One region of the Planomonospora sp. ID91781 genome, then DNA from elsewhere that is predicted to be linked to it. Evidence: riboswitches for the same ligand, from Rfam matches in the RefSeq annotation. Region 1 holds a riboswitch; the other holds the start of a gene.
What was found. A riboswitch is a leader RNA that binds a small molecule or an ion and turns the genes downstream of it on or off. The one in region 1 is predicted to bind glycine.
Positions count from the first base shown of each region.

Region 2: linked by a shared signal. The riboswitch ahead of gcvT (glycine cleavage system aminomethyltransferase GcvT) and the one ahead of gcvP (aminomethyl-transferring glycine dehydrogenase) in region 1 are both predicted to bind glycine.

Region 1 is NZ_JABTEY010000002.1:81,113-91,212, reverse strand. Features, by position in the region: gene HS048_RS19610 (TetR/AcrR family transcriptional regulator C-terminal domain-containing protein) at 1-526, shown strand, start outside; gene HS048_RS19605 (DUF5999 family protein) at 949-1,140, shown strand; gene HS048_RS19600 (alpha/beta family hydrolase) at 1,179-1,781, opposite strand; gene HS048_RS19595 (hypothetical protein) at 1,863-2,240, shown strand; gene HS048_RS19590 (hypothetical protein) at 2,429-3,214, opposite strand; gene gcvP (aminomethyl-transferring glycine dehydrogenase) at 3,329-6,184, opposite strand; glycine riboswitch at 6,346-6,438, opposite strand; gene HS048_RS19580 (MerR family transcriptional regulator) at 6,454-7,074, opposite strand; gene HS048_RS19575 (bifunctional nuclease family protein) at 7,219-7,698, opposite strand; gene HS048_RS19570 (MerR family transcriptional regulator) at 7,777-8,427, opposite strand; gene HS048_RS19565 (FHA domain-containing protein) at 8,454-8,966, opposite strand; gene HS048_RS19560 (mannose-1-phosphate guanyltransferase) at 9,290-10,100, opposite strand, start outside.
Region 2 is NZ_JABTEY010000001.1:2,433,998-2,444,097, reverse strand. Features, by position in the region: gene HS048_RS11175 (FadR/GntR family transcriptional regulator) at 1-12, opposite strand, end outside; gene HS048_RS11170 (glutamine synthetase family protein) at 76-1,446, shown strand; gene HS048_RS11165 (aldehyde dehydrogenase) at 1,449-2,792, shown strand; gene HS048_RS11160 (3-oxoacyl-ACP reductase) at 2,807-3,571, shown strand; gene HS048_RS11155 (gamma-glutamyl-gamma-aminobutyrate hydrolase family protein) at 3,574-4,269, shown strand; glycine riboswitch at 4,541-4,639, shown strand; glycine riboswitch at 4,640-4,735, shown strand; gene gcvT (glycine cleavage system aminomethyltransferase GcvT) at 4,769-5,866, shown strand; gene gcvH (glycine cleavage system protein GcvH) at 5,863-6,252, shown strand; gene HS048_RS11140 (L-serine ammonia-lyase) at 6,331-7,740, shown strand; gene HS048_RS11135 (hypothetical protein) at 7,962-9,740, shown strand; gene HS048_RS11130 (DUF6286 domain-containing protein) at 10,050-10,100, opposite strand, start outside.

The sequences.
Region 1 (10,100 bases):
CGACAGCCAGGGGCTGCGGCGGCTGACCATGCGGCGGCTGGGCGACGCGCTCCAGGTGGAGGCGATGGCCATCTACCACCACCTGCCCCGCGGCAAGGACGCGCTGATGGACGCCCTCGCCGAGCACGTCACCACTGTCCACGTGGAGCCCGGCGGCGACTGGCGGGAGACCGCGCGCGAGTGGTGCCGGGCGAGCCGCGCCGCACTGCGGGAGCACCCCGGAGTGCTCGCCCTGGCCCTGACCAAGCCACCCAAGGGGCAGGCCGCGATGGCCGTGCGGGAGCAGACCGAACAGCTGGCCGAGGCGGGGCTGCCGGACGCGGCCCAGGCCGTGCGGGCGCTGCGCGCCTACGTCTTCGGCGCGGTGGCGGTGGAGGTCCAGCAGTCGGGCTGGGCCGAGCCCGCCGGTCCGGAGGATGACGCCGAGCCGTGGCTGCCGCCCTCCAGAGGCGGCGGCAGCGCGGCGGCCGACGCGGATTTCGAGCGGGGGCTCGACGCCCTGCTGGCCGGCCTCACCCGGAGCTGACCCCTCCCGGACCGGCGCGGACGGCCCGGGACGCGGAGGCGGCTCCGGTCGGCTCTCCGGTTCACAACCGATCGTTTACACAATCTCCGGCGTGTCGCACTTGGCCGGTTATCGGGTGATGCGGCACGCTGTGTCATAGGTCACATACCGGTGTCATAGGTCACGCCCCCACTGGGACCGAAGGGCCACTTCCAATGGCCCTCAAACGGTCCTAACTGACTATGTCGCGCGGGTGTGACCCGTCACACACTTGAGCTGTTCAGTGTGCACGCCTCACCCCGTTCGAGGCGTGCACCGTCATATGTCAACCGCAAACGCTCGTCCCTCGTCATACGTGGGAACGGGGTCCCATCGGTGACGGTGCCCGCCGATCGCCGACGTCGACCCCGGCGAGCCGACACGAGAGATCTGGAGGCACGCCGATGTGCCCGCACGAGCCGTCCTGCCCTTCCGCCGATGGGCCGGGCCGCGAGGCCGCCCGCACCGTGGTCGCCCACCCCGAGCAGGGGTGGAGCCTTCTCTGCAACGGCGTGGTGCTGTTCGAGGACACCGGTGAGCTGCTGCCCGATGGTGCCGTCATCGAGCCGCACCGCCCCCTGGCCGGCGTCTCCTGAGCATCCGCGTCACCGGGGGCGGGCCGCGCCCTGTCTGATCAGCGCCGGGCCCGCGCCCTGGCGTCGAGCCACCCGGCCACGGCCCCGCCCACCAGGGCGGGGTCCTTCTTCAGGTCGTGTCCCTCCCCCGGCAGCACGACCAGGCGTGCGACGTCCTCCGCCGCCGGCACGCCGAAGGGGTCCCGGTCCCCGCTGACCGCCAGCACGTCCACGCCCGCGGCGCGCAGTTCCTGCGCGCGGGAGCGCTCCGGCCTGCTCGGCGGGTGCAGCGGGAAGGCCAGTGCGACGACCGCCTCGGCCCCCACCGCGCCCGCCGTACGGCACGCCACCCTGGCCCCGTTGCTCCGCCCGCCCTGCACCAGCGGCAGGCCGGGGTGACTCCGGCGGACCTCCGCCACCGCGGCCGCCCACGCCTCGTCCTGCTTGACCGCCGAGCCCGGCGCGTGCGCACCGCGCAACCGGAACGGCTGCGTCACCCGGGCGACCAGGCCGCCGATCCCCAGCACGGCGTCCCGTACGGCCAGCAGGTCCGGCGCCTCCACTCCCCCGGCCGAGCCGTGCGTGAGGACCAGCAGGAACCTGGGGTCCGGAACCGGGTCGATCTCGGCCCGCGCCGGGCCGTGCGGCGTCACGATCTCCATGGGGGAACGCTACCGGTGCCGTCCGCGGATCTCGTCCTGATGACCGATGCCATGCCCCCGCGCAGGGTGCAGACTGGGAACGTGCAGGAAAACCACGACATCCGCCAGGACATGCGCGCCACCCTCGACGCCCGGCGCGAACTGGGCCCCGAGTACGAAACGGCGCTCGTCGAGTCGTTCGTCGAACGGCTCGACGCGACCATCGCCGCCCGCGTGCGGGCCGAGGTGCATGCCACCGGCTCCGCACCCTACGGACCGCCCCCCAAGAAGCAGCGCAGGAGCGGTGATTCGTCGGCCACGATCGCGCTGGGCTCACTGGGCATCGGCATCCCGCTGACCGGCATCGCCGCGGGCGAGGCCGGGGTCGCCGGCCTGCTGCTCGCCTGGGGCGGCATCATCGCGGTCAACCTCGCCCACGCGCTGGGCGGCTGGCGCCGCCGCGACTACCGCGACTACTGATCCGGCCGCCGTCCCCCGCCGGGGCCGTGCCCCCCCGGAGGGGGTGCTCCCACGGGTGGATCGGCCGCCGGGCCGGACGGCCCGGCCCCCGAGCGGTGCCCGGTCCGCCCGCTCCCAGCAGGGACCGTGACACGGCTCCTGCTCCGTCCCGCATGAGGGTGGGCCCGCGGCGGCGGAACCGCCACTCGCTACGGCAGGTCGCGGTCGCGGCGCAGCCGGACCTGGGCGGCCAGCCGCTCGTCGGCATGGCCGAGGCCGTAGTCCCACACCCGCTCGGCGTCCTCGTCGCGCCCCCGCAGCGGGAGCGTCCGGGCCAGGAGCTCGATGGCCAGCGCGCTCGTCTCGACGTCGCCGCCCTCCTCCACCGCCCCCTCGAACTCCGCGCACGCCAGTTCCAGGTGCGCCACGCCGAGCAGCACCCGCAGCCGCGGCGGATCGGCCACGTCCGGCACCGCCAGCGCCTCCAGGAGCACGTCGGCCGCTTCCCCGGGTTCCCCCTCCTCCAGGAGGAACTCCGCCAGCCGCTGGGCCGCCCGGGAGGCGATCTCCGGGTCCCCGGTGGCCAGGGCGGCCCGCAGCGCCTCCTCCGCCTCCCGCTCGTCCGCGGCCAGCCGGGCCAGGGCCATGTGCGCCAGCGGTGCGTAGCCGGGGTTCCCGAGCCCCAGGGCGGCCTGCCAGGCCGCCCTGGCCTGATCGGTCAGGTCCTCGCTCTCGAAGCTCTCGGCGAGCAGGCAGGCCGCCTGCGCGGCGAACTCCGGATGCCCCGTCGCCAGCGCGGTGCGCGCGGCGGCACGGGCCCCCGGCACGTCCCCCCGCTCCTGGAGCACCACGGCCAGCCCCACCGCTGCCTGGGCCCGGTCGGGCCCGTCGGCGTCGGCGGCCAGCTCGGCGAAGATCGCGGCGGCGCCGTCCAGGTCGCCGTCCTCGGCCAGCCTGCGCGCGACCTCCAGGGGGTGTGTGTCGACGTCCGGCATTCAAGATCCTCCCCGGGTAAGGAACGGCCCCGAGCCTAACGACTCGGGGCCGTCCGCGTCTTCGCATACGCGGTGATCCGTGCGGTCCCGCGGGCGGGCCGTACGGCGGGCGGGTCAGTCCTCGTACGCCTCCAGCGGCGGGCAGGAGCAGACGAGGTTGCGGTCGCCGTAGGCCTGGTCGATGCGGCGCACCGGCGACCAGTACTTGCCCTCGCGCAGCGACGGCACCGGGTAGGCGGCCTCGGTGCGCGTGTAGGCGTGGGACCACTCGTCGGCGGCGACGCAGTCGGCGGTGTGCGGCGCGTTGCGCAGCGGGTTGTCGGTCCGGTCGTAGGCCCCCGAGGCGACCTTCCCGATCTCCTCCCGGATCGCGATCATCGCGTCGCAGAACCGGTCGAGCTCGGCCAGGTCCTCGCTCTCGGTCGGCTCGATCATCAGCGTCCCGGCCACCGGGAAGGACATGGTCGGCGCGTGGAAGCCGTAGTCGACCAGGCGCTTGGCCACGTCGTCGACGGTGACGCCGGTCTCCTTGGTGATCTGGCGCAGGTCGACGATGCACTCGTGGGCGACCAGCCCGCCCCGGCCGGTGTACAGGACCGGGTAGTGCGGAGCCAGTCGGCGGGCCAGGTAGTTGGCCGACAGGATGGCCTGCTCGGTCGCGGCCTTGAGGCCCTCGCCGCCCATCATCCGGATGTAGGCCCAGGAGATCGGCAGGATGCCGGCCGAGCCGTACGGCGCGGCGGAGACCGGGCCGACCGCCGAGCCCTCGCGCAGCGGGTGGCCGGGCAGGTAGTCGGCGAGGTGGGCGCGGACCGCGACCGGGCCGACACCGGGGCCGCCGCCGCCGTGCGGGATGCAGAAGGTCTTGTGCAGGTTCAGGTGGGACACGTCGGCTCCGAACTCGCCGGGCTTGGCCAGGCCGACCAGGGCGTTGAGGTTGGCGCCGTCGACGTAGACCTGGCCGCCGGCCTCGTGGACCAGCTCGCAGACCCGGGTGATGCCCTCCTCGTACACGCCGTGCGTGGACGGGTAGGTGACCATGATCGCGGCGAGCCGGTCGCGGTGCGCCTCGATCTTGGCCTCCAGGTCGCCGAGGTCGACGTTGCCGTCGTCGTCGCAGGCCACCACGACCACCTTCATGCCCGCCATGACGGCGCTGGCGGCGTTGGTGCCGTGCGCCGAGGACGGGATGAGGCAGACCTCGCGACCGGCCTCGCCCCGAGCCCGGTGGTAGGCGCGGATGGCCAGCAGGCCGGCGAACTCGCCCTGGGAGCCGGCGTTGGGCTGGATCGACACGGCGTCGTAGCCGGTGACCTCGGCCAGCCAGCGCTCCAGCTCCCTGATGAGCTCCAGATAGCCCTCGACCTGGTCCTCGGGGGCGTACGGGTGCAGGCCGGCGAACTCCGGCCAGGTGATCGGCTCCATCTCGGTGGTCGCGTTGAGCTTCATGGTGCAGGAGCCCAGCGGGATCATCGACCGGTCGAGCGCGACGTCCTTGTCCTGGAGCCGGCGCAGGTAGCGCAGGAGCGCGGTCTCGGAGCGGTGGGCGTGGAAGACCGGGTGGGTGAGGTAGTCGCTCGTGCGCAGCAGCTCGGCGGGGAGCGCGTCGTGCGCGGCGGCGTCCAGGTCGGCCAGGACCGCGCCGCTGACCTCGAAGGCGGCCAGGACCTGCTCCAGGTGGAGCAGCTCGGTCTTCTCGTCGCAGCTGACGCCCACGTGGTCGGCGTCGACCAGGCGGAGGTTGACCCCGTTGTCGCGGGCGGTCGCGACGACCCGCTCCGCGCGGCCGGGCACCCGGGCGAGCACGGTGTCGAAGAAGACGTCGTGCACGACCTCCACGCCGCCCTGGCGCAGGCCCTCGGCGAGCACCACGGCGAGCCGGTGCACGCGCCGGGCGATCCGGCGCAGGCCGTCGGGGCCGTGGTGGACGGCGTACATGCCGGCGATCACGGCGAGCAGCACCTGCGCGGTGCAGATGTTGCTGGTGGCCTTCTCCCGGCGGATGTGCTGCTCGCGGGTCTGCAGCGCGAGCCGGTAGGCGGGGCGCCCGTCGGCGTCCTGGGAGACGCCGACCAGCCGGCCGGGCATCTGCCTCTGGAGACCCTCGCGGACCGCCATGTAGGCCGCGTGCGGGCCGCCGAAGCCGAGCGGGACGCCGAACCGCTGGGAGGAGCCGATCGCGATGTCGGCGCCGAGCTCGCCGGGCGGGGTGAGCACCGTGAGCGCCAGCAGGTCGGCGGCGGCCACGACCTGGGCGCCGCGGGCGCGGGCGGCCTCGGCGACCGCGCGGAAGTCGCGGATCCGGCCGCTCGCGCCGGGGTACTGCACCAGGACGCCGAAGCACTCGGGGAGCTCCCCGGACAGGTCGCTCTCGACCAGCTCGATGCCGAGCGGCTCGGCGCGGGTGCGCAGCACGGCCTTGGTCTGCGGCAGCGCGTCGGCGTCGACCACGAACACGTCCGACTTCGCCCGGCCGGCGCGGCGGGCCAGGGTCATCGCCTCGGCCGCGGCGGTGGCCTCGTCCAGCAGGGAGGCGCCGGCGATGTCGAGCCCGGTGAGGTCGGAGACGACCGTCTGGAAGTTGAGCAGGGCCTCCAGCCGGCCCTGGGAGATCTCCGGCTGGTAGGGGGTGTACGCGGTGTACCAGCCGGGGTTCTCCAGCAGGTTGCGGCGGATGACCGCGGGGGTGACCGTGTCGTGGTAGCCGAGGCCGATCATCGAGGTGAGCACGGTGTTGCGGGCGGCCAGCGCGCGCAGCTCCCCGATCGCCTCGGTCTCGCTCGCCGCCGAGGGCAGCTCCAGCCGGTCCGCGGAGCGGATCACCTCGGGCACGGCCACCGCGGTCAGGTCGGCGACGGAGGCGAATCCGACCGCCTCCAGCATGCGGGTCTGGTCGGCGTCGTCGGGCCCGATGTGGCGGGTGGCGAACGGCGGGGGGGCGAGCTCGCTGAGGGGTGACAGGTCGGTCATGGAAAGCCTCCCGAGGCGGTGGAGACCGGCGCTGGGCGCGGGCGTACGGGCCGGATCTCCCCCTCTGTCATCTCGACCTGAGAGCTTCACCTGCCCCTGACGGGGAGGCTTTCACCGTCGGTGAGACGCGCCTGGCGGACGCACCTGCTTTCCAGAGTTGCCTCGTCCGTGCGGTACAGGGTGCCTGAGAGATTCCGGGGAGGTTGCTCCTTCGGCGCCCCGACCATGGTCGGGGTCTCTCCCGCACAGGGTCGTCAGCGAGAACAACTTTACCCCGTGCGCCGAGCCTGCCGACGGCGGGCCAGCTCATCGCCGGGGTGATCGCCTAAAGGGCCTTCGTCGCTCTCCGCACGCTCGCCGGGAAGCTCCGCCAGGGAGCCCTCCACCTCCTGCCAGACCCGGCCCAGCGCGATGCCGAACACACCTTGGCCGCCCTGCAGCAGGTCGATGACCTCGTCGGGCGAGGTGCACTCGTAGACGCTGGCCCCGTCGCTCATCAGGGTGATCTGGGCCAGGTCGCCGGCCCCGCGGGAGCGCAGGTGGTGCACGGCGATCCGGATCTGCTGCAGGGAGACGCCCGTGTCGAGCAGGCGTTTGACGACCTTGAGCACCAGGATGTCGCGGAAGCCGTACAGCCGCTGGGTGCCGGAGCCGTGGGCGGCCCTGACGGTGGGCTCCACCAGGCCGGTGCGCGCCCAGTAGTCCAGCTGCCGGTAGGTGATCCCGGCAGCGGTGCAGGCCGTGGGGCCTCGATAGCCGACGTCGGCGGGCGGGCTCACCGGTCGCCCGTCGAACAGCAGGCCTTCTTCTCCGGCGCGCTGGCGCGCCGACCGGCGCCGCCCCGGATCATCCTGGCCGGCCGCCTTTCCTTCGCCGCTGCTGACCGCCACTGCGGACCTCCGGCTTTCTCTCATCCCATGGCCTGATCTGGGGGTTTGTACACGGCCACAGGTTCACTCGCACCGTAAGACTGGGATCTGCCTCAGTCAACGACCCCACTCGGCGCGTCGTGAAGCGTAAATGCACCGAAATTCCTACCCCGCACGGCCGAAGTCCTCCGGCGAGATCTGGTCAAGGAACTCCCTGAACTTCTCCACCTCGTCCTCCTGCCCCTCCTGGTCCTCAGGAATGATCACTCCGGCCTCCCTGACGACGTCCTCGCTGGCGAAGATGCGGGCACCGGTGCGCAGGGCCAGGGCGATGGAGTCCGACGGCCGGGCGCTCACCTCGGCCCCGTTGGAGAACACCAGGTCCGCGAAGAAGATCCCCTCCCGGAGCGCGACGATGTTCACCGTGGTCAGCCGGACCCCGAGCGCGTCGATGACGTCACGGAACAGGTCGTGCGTGAGCGGCCGGGGCGGCGGCTCCTCGGCCTGCGCCATGGCGATCGCGGTCGCCTCGGTCATCCCGATCCAGATCGGCAGGTAGCGCTCCCCGTGTGCCTCCTTCAGCAGGACGATCGGCTGGTTGGAGGGCATCTCGACCCGGACGCCCACGACCTCCATCTGCAACACGGGCTGCTCCGTTTTCGCTGGGTTCAACCGTTTCATTCAACGTAACACCCGCGGGGGCGCGGGCGCCCGGTCAGGCCCTCACCGGCCCAGGACCCCACGAACACCGGAACGCAGCAGCGAGGCGTGCAATTCCAGCAGCAGGCCGGAGATCTCCCTGGCGGTCTCGTCGGCCCGGTCGATCGCACCGGGCGCGCGACGGCGCAGCAGCGGCGCGACGGCCTGCTCCACGAGCCCGGCCTCCCGCTCGGCGGCGGCCCTGACCGCCCTCAGGTGGCGGGCCCGGAGACCGAAGGCGGACAGCGCGCCGACGCTGCGGGCCACGGCCAGCGCCTCGGCGTCGTAGTGCCGGGCCACGGCCGCCAGCAGTCCGTAGTCCTCGAGCTCGGCCAGGGTCTCCTCGTCGATCTCGGCGGCGGCCAGGAGCTCCTCGCGGCTGAGCCGGACCTCCGGCTGCGCCTCCGAGGGCACGGCGCGCGGCCGGGCGACGGGCCGCTCCTCGCGGTCGGCCTCCTCCAGCCGGTCCTTGATCACGCGCAGCGGCAGGTAGCGGTCACGCTGCTCGCTGAGGATGTAGCGGAGCCGCTCGACGTCGGCGTAGGTGAACTTGCGGTAGCCGGAGGGACTGCGCTCCGGTTCGATCAACCCCTCGCCCTCCAAGAAACGGATCTTGGAGATGCTGACGTCGGGGAACTCGCCCTGCAGCAGGGCGAGCACCTCCCCGATGCTCATGTGCGCACGAGCGGCCTGCGGGCTCATCATCCTCCAGCGGCGCCGCGGGTGAGGAACACCAGGCGGAACTTGCCGATCTGCACCTCGTCACCGCCGTAGAGCGGGACCTCCTCGATCCGCTCGCGGTTGACGTAGGTGCCGTTGAGACTGCCCACGTCGCGGACGGTGAACACGCCGCCGCCGCGCCGGTAGAACTCCACGTGGCGCCGCGAGACGGTGATGTCGTCCAGGAAGATGTCGCTCTCCGGGTGGCGGCCCACGGTGGTGAGGTCACTGTCCAGCAGGAAGCGACTGCCGGCGTTGGGACCGCGCTGGACGACGAGCAGGGCCGTGCCCGGGGGCAACTGCTCGACGGCCTGCCGCTCGGCGAGGAGCGCCTCCCCTGTCTCCGCCTCGTAGGCCTCGATCCCGGAGAGGGAGATCGTCGACGTGCTGTCTCCGGGTGTCTCGGCTCTGGTCAGCGGCGACCCGCAGCGAGAACAGAAACGCGCGTCCTCGGGGTTGGCATGACCGCACTGCGTGCAGTAGACGCTCGGCATCGATCGGCTCGGCCTCCTACCGCGAAGGCGCGGCAACGGTGCTCGGGGATGCGCGCCTCGCTTCTTCGCTTCTCAAGTGTTTGCTCAAACTGCGAATGCCGCAACTTACGCCGCTGAGGCGCAAAGGTCAAGGCGAGCACTGGACCGGGGGTTCGGTCGGGGACAAAGTTACAGGCGGGGAAGGCCCAAGGTCCATATCTTCGCCAAGCCGGGCGCGTCGCGCCGCCCGCCAGGTTCTCCCACGTCCCTCAGACCTCTCCCGTCCCGGACTCCCTCCGCCCCGCAGGCCCTCGATCCCCGCCCGCCCGGCGGGGTCACCCGGCTCACGGGCCGGCCGCCCGTTCCACGATCCGGGCCCAGTGCTCCAGCAGGACCTGCGCGGAGTCGGCGTCGGGCCCCTCGGCCCACAGGTGGGTGACCGCCTCGGAGGGGTCGGGCAGGACCAGCGTCCAGCTCCCGTCCTCGCCGACGACCCGCACGCCGTCGGTGGTGTCGATGCGCTGGCGCTCGGCCGCCTCGATGACCGAGCGCATCACCGCCCCCTTGGCCGCCCAGGGGGTCGGCACCGTACGGCGCAGCAGCCTGGCGACGGGGATCCTGGCGTCGATCTGGCTGAGCGAGAGCCGGGTCCTGGCGACCAGGCCGAGCAGGCGCAGGAAGACCGCCAGCCCGTCCACCGCCGGGCCGAACTCCGGCACGATGAACCCGCCGCGCCCGTCCCCGGCGAACACCATGTCCGGCGCGCGGGAGGCCGCGGTGAGCGCGTCGAGCGCGGTGGAGGTCCATTCGACCTGCACGCCGTGGAAGCGGCAGACCTGCTCGGCCACCCGCGTGGTGGTCACCGGCAGCGCCACCCGGCCGCCGCGCCGCTCGGCCGCGACCAGGTCCAGCACGACCAGCAGGGCGCGCTCCTCACTGATCAGCTGGCCCGTCTCGTTGACCAGCGAGACCCGCTCGCCCACCGGGTCGAACCGCACCCCGAACGCCGCCCGGGAGGAGCCGACCAGCTCCGCCAGGCGCTGCAGGTCGCGGCGGCGCTCGGCGAAGGTCTCGGTGGGCGAGGCCTCGTCCAGCCGGTTGTTGACGGTCAGCACGTCGACCCCGGCCCTGCCCAGCAGGCTCGGCAGCACCAGG
Region 2 (10,100 bases), on a different contig from region 1:
CGACTCGTCCAAACATCACCTCCGGCTCTTGACAACCCCATCCTCGGTGCACATCAATGGTCTGACACTAGCCCAATGAGACTCCGGCGAGGAGGGCGCGTGGACCTCAGCGAGCTGCGCGGCGAGGTGGCGGCCAGGCGGATCGACACGGTGCTGCTGGCGGTCGCCGACATGCAGGGCCGCCTGCAGGGCAAACGGCTGTCCGCGCGCTACTTCCTGGAGGAGGTCGCCGAGCACGCCGCCGAGGGCTGCAGCTACCTGCTCGCGGTGGACGTCGACATGAACACCGTGGACGGCTACGCCATGTCGTCGTGGGACAGCGGGTACGGGGACTTCGTGATGCGGCCCGACCTGTCCACCCTGCGCCGCGTGCCCTGGCAGGAGGGCACGGCCATGCTCCTGGCCGACCTGGTCTGGGAGGACGGCTCGGACGTCGCGGCCTCGCCCCGGCAGATCCTGCGCCGCCAGCTCGCCCGGCTGGCGGAGCACGGCTGGCACGCGTTCGCCGGCACCGAGCTGGAGTTCGTCGTCTACGGCGACACCTACGAGGAGGCCTGGCGCCGCGGCTACCGCGACCTGACCCCGGCCAACCTCTACAACGTCGACTACTCCCTGCTCGGCACCGCCCGGATCGAGCCGCTGCTGCGCCGGATCCGGCTCGGCATGGAGGGCGCCGGGATGTACGTCGAGTCGGCCAAGGGCGAGTGCAACCTCGGCCAGCACGAGATCGCCTTCCGCTACACCGACGCCCTGACCACCTGCGACAACCACGCGGTCTACAAGAACGGCGCCAAGGAGATCGCCGCCCAGGAGGGCGTGTCGCTGACCTTCATGGCCAAGCCGAACGCCCGCGAGGGCAACTCCTGCCACATCCACCTGTCGCTGCGCTCGCCGGACGGCGACCCGGTCATGGCCGGGCCGGGGCCGCACGGGCTGTCGGAGACCGGGCGGCGCTTCATCGCCGGGCAGCTCGCCTGCCTGCGGGAGTTCACCCTGCTCTACGCGCCGAACGTCAACTCCTACAAGCGGTACGCGCCGGGCAGCTTCGCCCCCACCGCCGTCCGGTGGGGCGTGGACAACCGGACCTGCGCGCTGCGCCTGGTCGGCGGCCACGGGGCGGCGCTGCGGATCGAGAACCGGGTGCCCGGCGGCGACGTCAACCCCTACCTGGCGGTCGCCGCGATGATCGCGGCCGGGCTGCACGGCGTCGAGAACGAACTGGAGCTCGAGGAGCCGTTCGCCGGCAACGCCTACGCCTCCGGCTCCGAGACGGTCCCCGGCACGCTGCGCGACGCCCTGGCCCTGTGGGAGGGCTCCGCGCTCGCCCGCGACGCCTTCGGCGAGGAGGTCGCGGCGCACTACGCCAACGCCGCCCGGGTCGAGCTGGCCGCCTTCGACGCGGCCGTCACCGACTGGGAGCTGGTGCGCGGATTCGAACGGATGTGAACATGAAGATCGTCAATCCGGCGACCGAGGAGGTCGTCGCCGAAGTCGAGCTCGCCGGTGCCGCCGAGGTGGACCGGGCGGTCGAGCGCGCCAGGGCCGCCTTCCCCGCCTGGCGGCGGGTCGCCCCCGGCGACCGCGCCCGGCTGCTGCGCCGGTTCGCCGCGCTGGTCGACTCCCACGCCGCCGAACTGGCCGCCCTGGAGACCGCCAACGCCGGGCACACCGCCGGCAACGCCCGCTGGGAGGCGGGCAACGTACGCGACGTGCTGGACTTCTACGCCGGCGCGCCCGAGCGCGACCACGGCAGGCAGATCCCGGTGCCCGGCGGCTGGGACGTCACCTTCGCCGAGCCGCTGGGCGTCGTCGGGGTGATCGTGCCGTGGAACTTCCCCATGGTCGTCATGACCTGGGGGGCCGCCCCGGCGCTGGCGGCGGGCAACACGGTGATCGTCAAACCCGCCGAGCAGACCCCGCTGACCGCGCTGCGCCTGGCCGAGCTGGCTCTGGACGCCGGCCTGCCCGAGGGCGTGCTCCAGGTCGTGCCCGGCGAGGGCGAGACCGCCGGCGCCCGCCTCGTCGAGCACCCGGACGTCGCGAAGATCGTGTTCACCGGCTCGACCGAGGTCGGCAAGGAGATCGGCGCCGTGTGCGCCCGGCGGGTCAAGCGGCTCACCCTGGAGCTGGGCGGCAAGAGCGCCAACATCGTCTTCGCCGACGCCGACCTGGCCAGGGCCGCCGCCACCGCGCCGTACGCGGTCTTCGACAACGCCGGCCAGGACTGCTGCGCCCGCTCCCGCGTCCTGGTGGAACGGCCGGTCTACGACGAGTTCCTCGGCCTGCTGTCGGAGGCGGTGCTCGCGGTGAAGGTCGGCGACCCGCGCGCCGAGGACACCGAGATGGGGCCGCTGATCAGCGCCGCCCACCGGGAGAGGGTCGCCTCCTTCGTCACCGGCACCCCCTACCTGCAGGGCTCCTGCCCCTCCGGGCCCGGCTTCTGGTTCCCGCCCACCGTCCTGACGCCCGAGGTCACCGACCCGGCGTTCACCGAGGAGATCTTCGGCCCGGTGGTGTCGGTCGTCCCGTTCGACGACGAGGCCGACGCCGTACGGATCGCCAACGACACCCGGTACGGCCTCAGCGGCTCGATCTGGACCCGCGACGTGGGACGGGCGCTGCGCACGGCCCGCGCCGTCGAGGCGGGCAACCTCTCCGTCAACTCCCACTCGTCGGTGCGCTACTGGACGCCGTTCGGCGGGTTCAAGCAGTCCGGGCTCGGCCGCGAACTGGGGGCGGACGCCCTGGCCGCGTTCACCGAGACCAAGAACGTCTTCATTTCGGAGGATTGATGCAGGGAGGACCGATGCAGCGCCTGCAGGACCGGGTGGCCGTCATCACCGGGGCGGGGAGCGGGATCGGGCTGGCCACCGCGCGCCGGTTCGCCCAGGAGGGCGCGAAGGTGGTCTGCGCCGACGTCGACGAGACCGCCGGCGCGAAGGCCGCCGCCGAGGTGGGCGGCCTGTTCGTGCGCGCCGACGTCACCGACGAGGGCGACGTGATCCGGATGTACCAGGAGGCGGCCGACGCCTACGGCGGCGTGGACATCGCGTTCAACAACGCCGGCATCTCCCCGCCGGACGACGACTCGATCCTGGAGACCGGCCTGGACGCCTGGCGCCGGGTCCAGGAGGTCAACCTGACCAGCGTCTACCTGTGCTGCAAGCACGTCATCCCGCACATGCGGCGGCGCGGCGGGGGCTCCATCGTCAACACCGCGTCGTTCGTCGCGGTGATGGGCTCGGCGACCAGCCAGATCTCCTACACCGCCTCCAAGGGCGGCGTGCTGGCGATGTCGCGGGAGCTGGGCGTGCAGTTCGCCCGCGAGGGCATCCGGGTCAACGCGCTGTGCCCTGGACCGGTGAACACCCCGCTGCTGCAGGAGCTGTTCGCCGCCGACCCGGAGCGGGCGCAGCGCCGCCTGGTGCACGTCCCGCTCGGCCGGTTCGCCGAGGCCGCCGAGATCGCCGCCGCGGTGGCGTTCCTGGCCTCCGACGACGCGAGCTTCGTCACCGCCTCGCAGTTCCTCGTCGACGGTGGCATCTCCGGCGCCTACGTCACCCCGCTGTAGCCGTGTCCCGCCCCGTCATCGGCATCACCTGCTACGTCGAACCCGCCCGCTTCACCGTCTGGGAGACGACCGCGGCGCTCCTGCCGTACGGCTACGTCGACCACGTGGTCCGGGCGGGCGGCCGACCGGTGATCCTGCCCCCGGCGGGCGACCCCGCCGGTCTGCTCGACCGCCTGGACGGGCTGATCCTGGCCGGCGGCGGCGACGTCGACCCGGCCCGGTACGGCGAGCGCCCGCACGAGCGCACCAGCCACGTCCGGGACTTCCGCGACGACGCCGAACTGGGACTGGTCCGGGCGGCCCTGGAGCACGGCCTGCCGTTCCTGGGCGTCTGCCGCGGCCTGCAGATCCTCAACACGGCCCTGGGCGGAACCCTCTGCCAGCACCTGCCCGACGCGGTCGGCCACACCGGGCACGCCCCCGCGCCGGGGACCTTCGGCCGCATGCCGGTACGGCTCTCCCCCGGCAGCCGGATCGCGACGATCCTCGGCGCGGAGAGCCAGGACGTGGCCCACTACCACCACCAGGCCGCCGACCGGCTGGGCGACGGCCTGACCGTGACCGCCCGGAGCCAGGACGGCACCGTCGAGGCCGTGGAGCTGGCGGACCGCCCCTTCGCCCTGGCGGTCCAGTGGCACCCCGAGGCCGATGACGAATCGGCCCTGTTCGAGGCGCTCGTCGGGCACGCCCGCCGCTGAGCGCGCCGCCGGGCCAGGGCCGGGAGACCCGACAGCGGCGGCGACGGCCGGAACCGGGAGGCACGGCGCTGCGGAGACGACCGGGACCGGGAGACCCGGCGGCGCGGCGACGGCCGGAACCGGGAGACCCGGCGGCGCGGCGACGGCCGGAACCGGGAGACCCGGCGGCGCGGCGACGGCCGCGGATCAGGGGGACCCGGCGGCGCGGCGGTCCCGCCGGGGGATTTCGCTCGGCGGTCCCGGGCCGTTAGGCTGGCCGCGACACCGATGTGAACCCCGTGCGGGAGAGCGTCCTGACATCCAGGCCAGGACCCCTGAAGGAGCAAGCCCTCCCCGCGAACCTCTCAAGGCAAAGGACCGTGCGGGTAGGTGCCCTCTGGAAAGCAGGCCCCCGAGGTCTCGCCGAAGGTGAAAGTCCGGTAAAAACCGGGCGAAACTCTCAGGCATCCACGACAGAGGGGGAGGATGCTCTCATCCGACCCATGCCTGAGGTGCGATCATGCCCCGACCCACGCCACTGCGCGGCGTCCATACGTCTCTCGGCGCGACCCTGACCGACTTCGCGGGCTGGCTCATGCCGCTCCGCTACGGCAGCGAGTCCGCCGAGCACAACGCGGTCCGTCAGGCCGCGGGCCTGTTCGACCTCTCCCACATGGGCGAGATCTTCGTGACCGGGCCGCAGGCCGGCCAGGCCCTCGACTACGCGCTCGTCGGCCACCTGTCCGTACTGGAGCCCGGCCGCGCCCGCTACACCATGATCGTCAACTCCCGCGGCGGCGTGCTGGACGACCTGATCGTCTACCGCCTCGCCCCCGAGGAGTTCATGGTCGTCGCCAACGCCTCCAACTACCCCGCGGTCGCCGCCAGGCTCGCCGAACGGGCCAAGGGCTTCGACGCCGCCGTCGAGGACCGCTCCGAGCAGTACGCGCTCGTCGCGGTCCAGGGCCCCAGGTCCCAGGAGATCCTCGCCGCGCTCACCGACGCCGACCTCGCCGGCCTCAAGTACTACGCCGGGCTGCCCGCCACCGTCGCCGGCCGCGAGGCGCTCATCGCCCGCACCGGCTACACCGGCGAGGACGGCTTCGAGCTGTTCGTCGCCAACGACGACGCCGAGCCGCTGTGGACCGCGCTCACCGAGGCGGGCGCGCCGCACGGCCTGCTCCCCGCCGGCCTGTCCGCCCGCGACACCCTCCGCCTGGAGGCGGGCATGCCGCTGTACGGCAACGAGCTGTCCACCGCCCTCACCCCGTTCGACGCCGGCCTCGGCCGTGTGGTGAAGTTTGACAAACCGGGCGACTTCGTCGGCCGGGCGGCCCTCGAACCCCTCAAGGACGTCCCCCCGGCCCGCCGCCTGACGGGCCTGGTCGCGGCCGGCCGCCGCGTGCCCCGCCACGGCTACCCGGTGGTGCTGGCCTCCGGCGGCAGCACGGTCGTCGGCGAGGTCACCAGCGGGGCCCCCTCGCAGTCGCTCGGCAGGCCCATCGCCATGGCCTACGTGGACACCGCCGCGACGGGGGAAGCGCTGGCGGTGGACATCCGGGGCCGCCACGAGCCGGTCGAGGTCGTCGACCTGCCTTTCTACAGGAGGAACAAGTGAGCAGCATTCCCGACGAACTGCACTACACCAAGGAACACGAGTGGATCGCGGGCGTCGACGACGGCCTGACCCTCACCGTGGGCATCACCGCCTACGCCGCCGAGGCCCTCGGTGACGTGGTCTACGTGCAGGTCCCCGAGGTCGGCACGACCGTCGCCGCCGGCGACGCGGTCGGCGAGGTCGAGTCGACCAAGTCGGTCAGCGACATCTACGCCCCCGTCGGCGGCGAGGTCGTCGAGGTCAACACCGCCGTCGTCGACGACCCCTCCCTGGTCAACGGCGACCCGTACGGCGAGGGCTGGCTGTTCCGCGTCCGCCTCGAAGGCGAGGCCGCCGACCTGCTCTCCGCCGAGGAGTACACCGCCCTCACCTCCGGCGAATCCTGAAATCTTCTCTCCCGCACCGTGATCGCGCGCGCCACCCGGCGCGCGCGGTCCCGGTGACGTAAGGACAAGGACCGATCAATGGCGATCAGCGTCTTCGACCTCTTCAAAATCGGCATCGGCCCCTCCAGCTCCCACACCGGTGGACCGATGGCCGCCGCCCACCGCTTCGCCCGCGGCCTCGACCGCGACGGCCTGCTGGACAAGACCGCCCGCGTCGAGGCCGTGCTGTACGGCTCCCTCGGCCTGACCGGCAAGGGCCACGGCAGCGACAAGGCCGTCCTGCTCGGCCTGTCCGGCGAGAAGCCCGAACTCGTCGACGTCGACACCGTCGACGAGCGGCTGGCCGCCATGAGGTCCTCCGGGACCATCCTGCTGTACCGCTCCCGCGAGATCCCCTTCGTCGTCGGCGAGGACCTCGTCTTCGAGCGGAAGATCTCGCTGCCCGGCCACCCCAACGGCATGCGCTTCACCGCCTTCGACGAGAACGGCGAGACCCTCCGCGAGAAGGTCTACTACTCCGTCGGCGGCGGTTTCGTCGTCGACGAGAACGCCACCGGCGCCGACCGCATCAAGCCCGACGACACCGAGCTGCCGCACCCCTTCACCACCGCCGCCGAACTGCTCGCCCGGTGCCGCGAGACCGGCCTGTCCGTCTCCGGCCTGATGCTCGAGAACGAGAAGGCCTTCGGCCGCACCGAGGACGAGATCCGCGCCCGCCTGCTCGACCTGTGGCGCGTCATGTCCGAGTGCGTACGGCGCGGCATCGCCAAGGAGGGCATGCTCCCCGGCGGCCTCAAGGTCCGCAGGCGCGCCCACCAGCTCCACCGGCAGCTGCAGGCCGAGGACCCCGGCAGCGACCCCCTCCAGACGATGGACTGGGTCTCCCTGTTCGCCCTCGCCGTCAACGAGGAGAACGCCGCCGGCGGCCGCATCGTCACCGCCCCCACCAACGGCGCGGCCGGCATCATCCCCGCCGTCCTCACCTACTACGACCGCTTCGTCCGCAGAGCCGACGGCGCGGACGGCCGGCCCGGCGGCGGCGCGGACGACGACGGCGTCGTCCGCTTCCTGCTCACCGCCGGAGCCATCGGCGTGCTGTTCAAGGAGAACGCCTCCATCTCCGGCGCCGAGGTCGGCTGCCAGGGCGAGGTCGGCTCGGCCTGCTCGATGGCCGCCGCCGGACTCACCGAGGTGCTCGGCGGCACCCCCGAGCAGGTGGAGAACGCCGCCGAGATCGGCATCGAGCACAACCTCGGCCTGACCTGCGACCCCGTCGGGGGCCTGGTCCAGATCCCGTGCATCGAGCGCAACGCCGTCGCCTCCATCAAGGCCATCACCGCCGCCCGCATCGCGCTGCGCGGCGACGGCCGGCACTTCGTCGCCCTCGACAAGGCCATCAAGACCATGCGCGACACCGGCCGCGACATGCTCGACAAGTACAAGGAGACCAGCCGCGGCGGCCTCGCCGTCAACGTCATCGAGTGCTGACGGCGGACGTCCGCCCGGAAGGCCCCGCCCCGGCGGCCCCGGGCGGACGTCCGGCCGTCCGGAGACATCCAGGTATCCGGGCGGACATCCGGATATCCAGGCGGACATCCGGGCGGACACTGCGAACACCGCCAAGCGCCGCGAAGTTCTCCATCGCGGACGAGACCGCCCGCCTCTGGAGCTATCGTGGTCAACCTGTTCGTGAAGGTCAGGGAGGTCGCGTGACGACGGAAGCCCAACCGGCGGACCGCTTCCTCCGCACCCACTGGCTGTTCCTGGTCGCGCTGCTGGCGGGCGGCGGCCTGCGGGCCCTCGCCGTACTCGGCTACCGCCCCGCCCTGTGGTTCTGGCCCGACTCCTTCACCCACCTCGACGCCGCCCTCGCCCTCCGCCCCACCGGGTCGCACTCCTCCGGCTACCCCCTCTTCCTGCGGCTGCTGAGCCCGCTGCAGAGCGTGCAGGCCGTGGTCGTCGCCCAGCACCTGTTCGGCCTCGCCACCGCCTGCTGCGTCTACCTCCTGCTGCGCCGTCTGGCCCGCCTCCCCGGCTGGGGCGCCACCCTCGCCGCGCTCCCCGCCCTGCTCGACGCCCACCAGATCCGGCTCGAACACCTCGTCACGGCGGACGCGCTCTTCCAGTCCCTCGCCGTGCTCGCCCTCACCCTGCTGCTGTGGAACCGCCGCCCGTCCGCCCGGACCGCCCTGCTCGCCGGGGCCCTCCTGGCCGCGGCCGCCGCCACCCGCGCCCTCGGCCTGCCGCTGCTCCTGCTGGTCCTCGTCTGCCTGGCCGTCCGCCGCGCCGGCTGGAGAGCCGTCACCGCCACCGCCGCGGCCGCCGCCCTGGTCCTCGGCGCGCACGCCGTCTGGTTCGCGGCCGAGTTCGGCGACCACGGCCTGACCCGCGGCAACGCCCACTTCTGGGCCCGCACGACGACCTTCGCCGACTGCGCCAGGATCAGGCCCACCGGCCCCGCGGCCGCCCTCTGCCCCGCCGAACCGCTCGGCGAGCGCAAACCGCCCTCCGCCTACCTCTCCGACGGCGGCTCGCCGCTGAACACGTTCCCTGGCTCCCCCGCCGAACGCGACGCGCTCGCCGGCGACTTCGCCCTGCAGGCCGTCAGAGCCCAGCCCGCCGACTTCCTGCGCACCGGACTCGCCGACCTCGCCCACGTCTTCGACTGGGACCGGCGCGTCCACCCCACCGCCGAGGACCAGAGCGCCCACGTCTTCCCCGACGCCGCCGCCTCCCCGCCCGACACCCCCGCCGCCGGCGGCCGCACCGCCGCCGAACTCGCCACCGCCTACCAGGCCGACCCCGGCGAACCGCGCCTCGTCGACCCCTACGCGGGCTGGCTGCGCGCCTACCAGGAACACGGCTTCCTGCGCGGCCCCTTCCTCGGCGTCGTCCTGGCCATCGGCCTGATCGGCGTCCTGACCCGCTGGCGGCGCCTCGGCGGCGCCCTCCTCCCGCCCTGGACCGCGGCCGCCGTCCTGATCGCGCTGCCGCAGTTCACCACGGCCTTCGACCACCGCCACGCGGTGGTCGCCGCCCCTTTCGCCTGCCTGGCCGCCGGGCTGGCCTTCGGCGGGCGCGACTCCGAGACCGCCGCCGGCACCCCCGGCGCCCCCACCGAGAACTCCGCTGAGGGCCCCGTGAACCCCCCGGGCGAGGCCGCCCGGCGGGCCTCAGCGACGGCGGACGTGCACCCGGACGGAAACCCCCAGCGCATCGTCCCCTATCGCCCGCCGAACCCTGTCGACGGCGTCCTCGTTCATCCGCGCTACGAGCTCGCCGACGTCGGTCGCGGGCCCGCAGCGTACCCCGATCCGGATCCGGTCCCCCTCGACCGTGCGGACCCGGACCCGGCTCAGCCCTTCGACTTCTTTAAGCGCGACCCCCAGCATCGCGATCCCGGTCTCACTGCGGCGGCCCCGCCGCCCCCAGCCCAGGGACCGCAGCAGCCAGCGGACCGCGACAAGCCCCAGTACTACAAGTACTAACGCCGCCAGCCACCCCGCCCCGGGATCCTCCGCCAGCCGCGCCGGCAGCCCGGGATCCAGCACCGGCGCCTCCGCCGCGTGTCCCGGGACCTCCCCCAGCCCGCGCAGCACGCCGTACCCTCCCGCCCCGGCCAGCACCAGCCCGGTGACGGTCAGACCGACGCGGTTGCCCAGATATGCCCTCATCAGCCCCTCCGCCCGCACAGACCACCCGGAAACATCCTCATCGGACCCTCCGACCCGCGCCGACCGCCCGGGAACGCCCGCGTCCGATCCCCCGGCCGCACAGCCCACCCGGAAAGACCCTCATCAGATCCCCCGGCCGCGCAACCGCACCACGACCTCGTCGCCGCACACCGC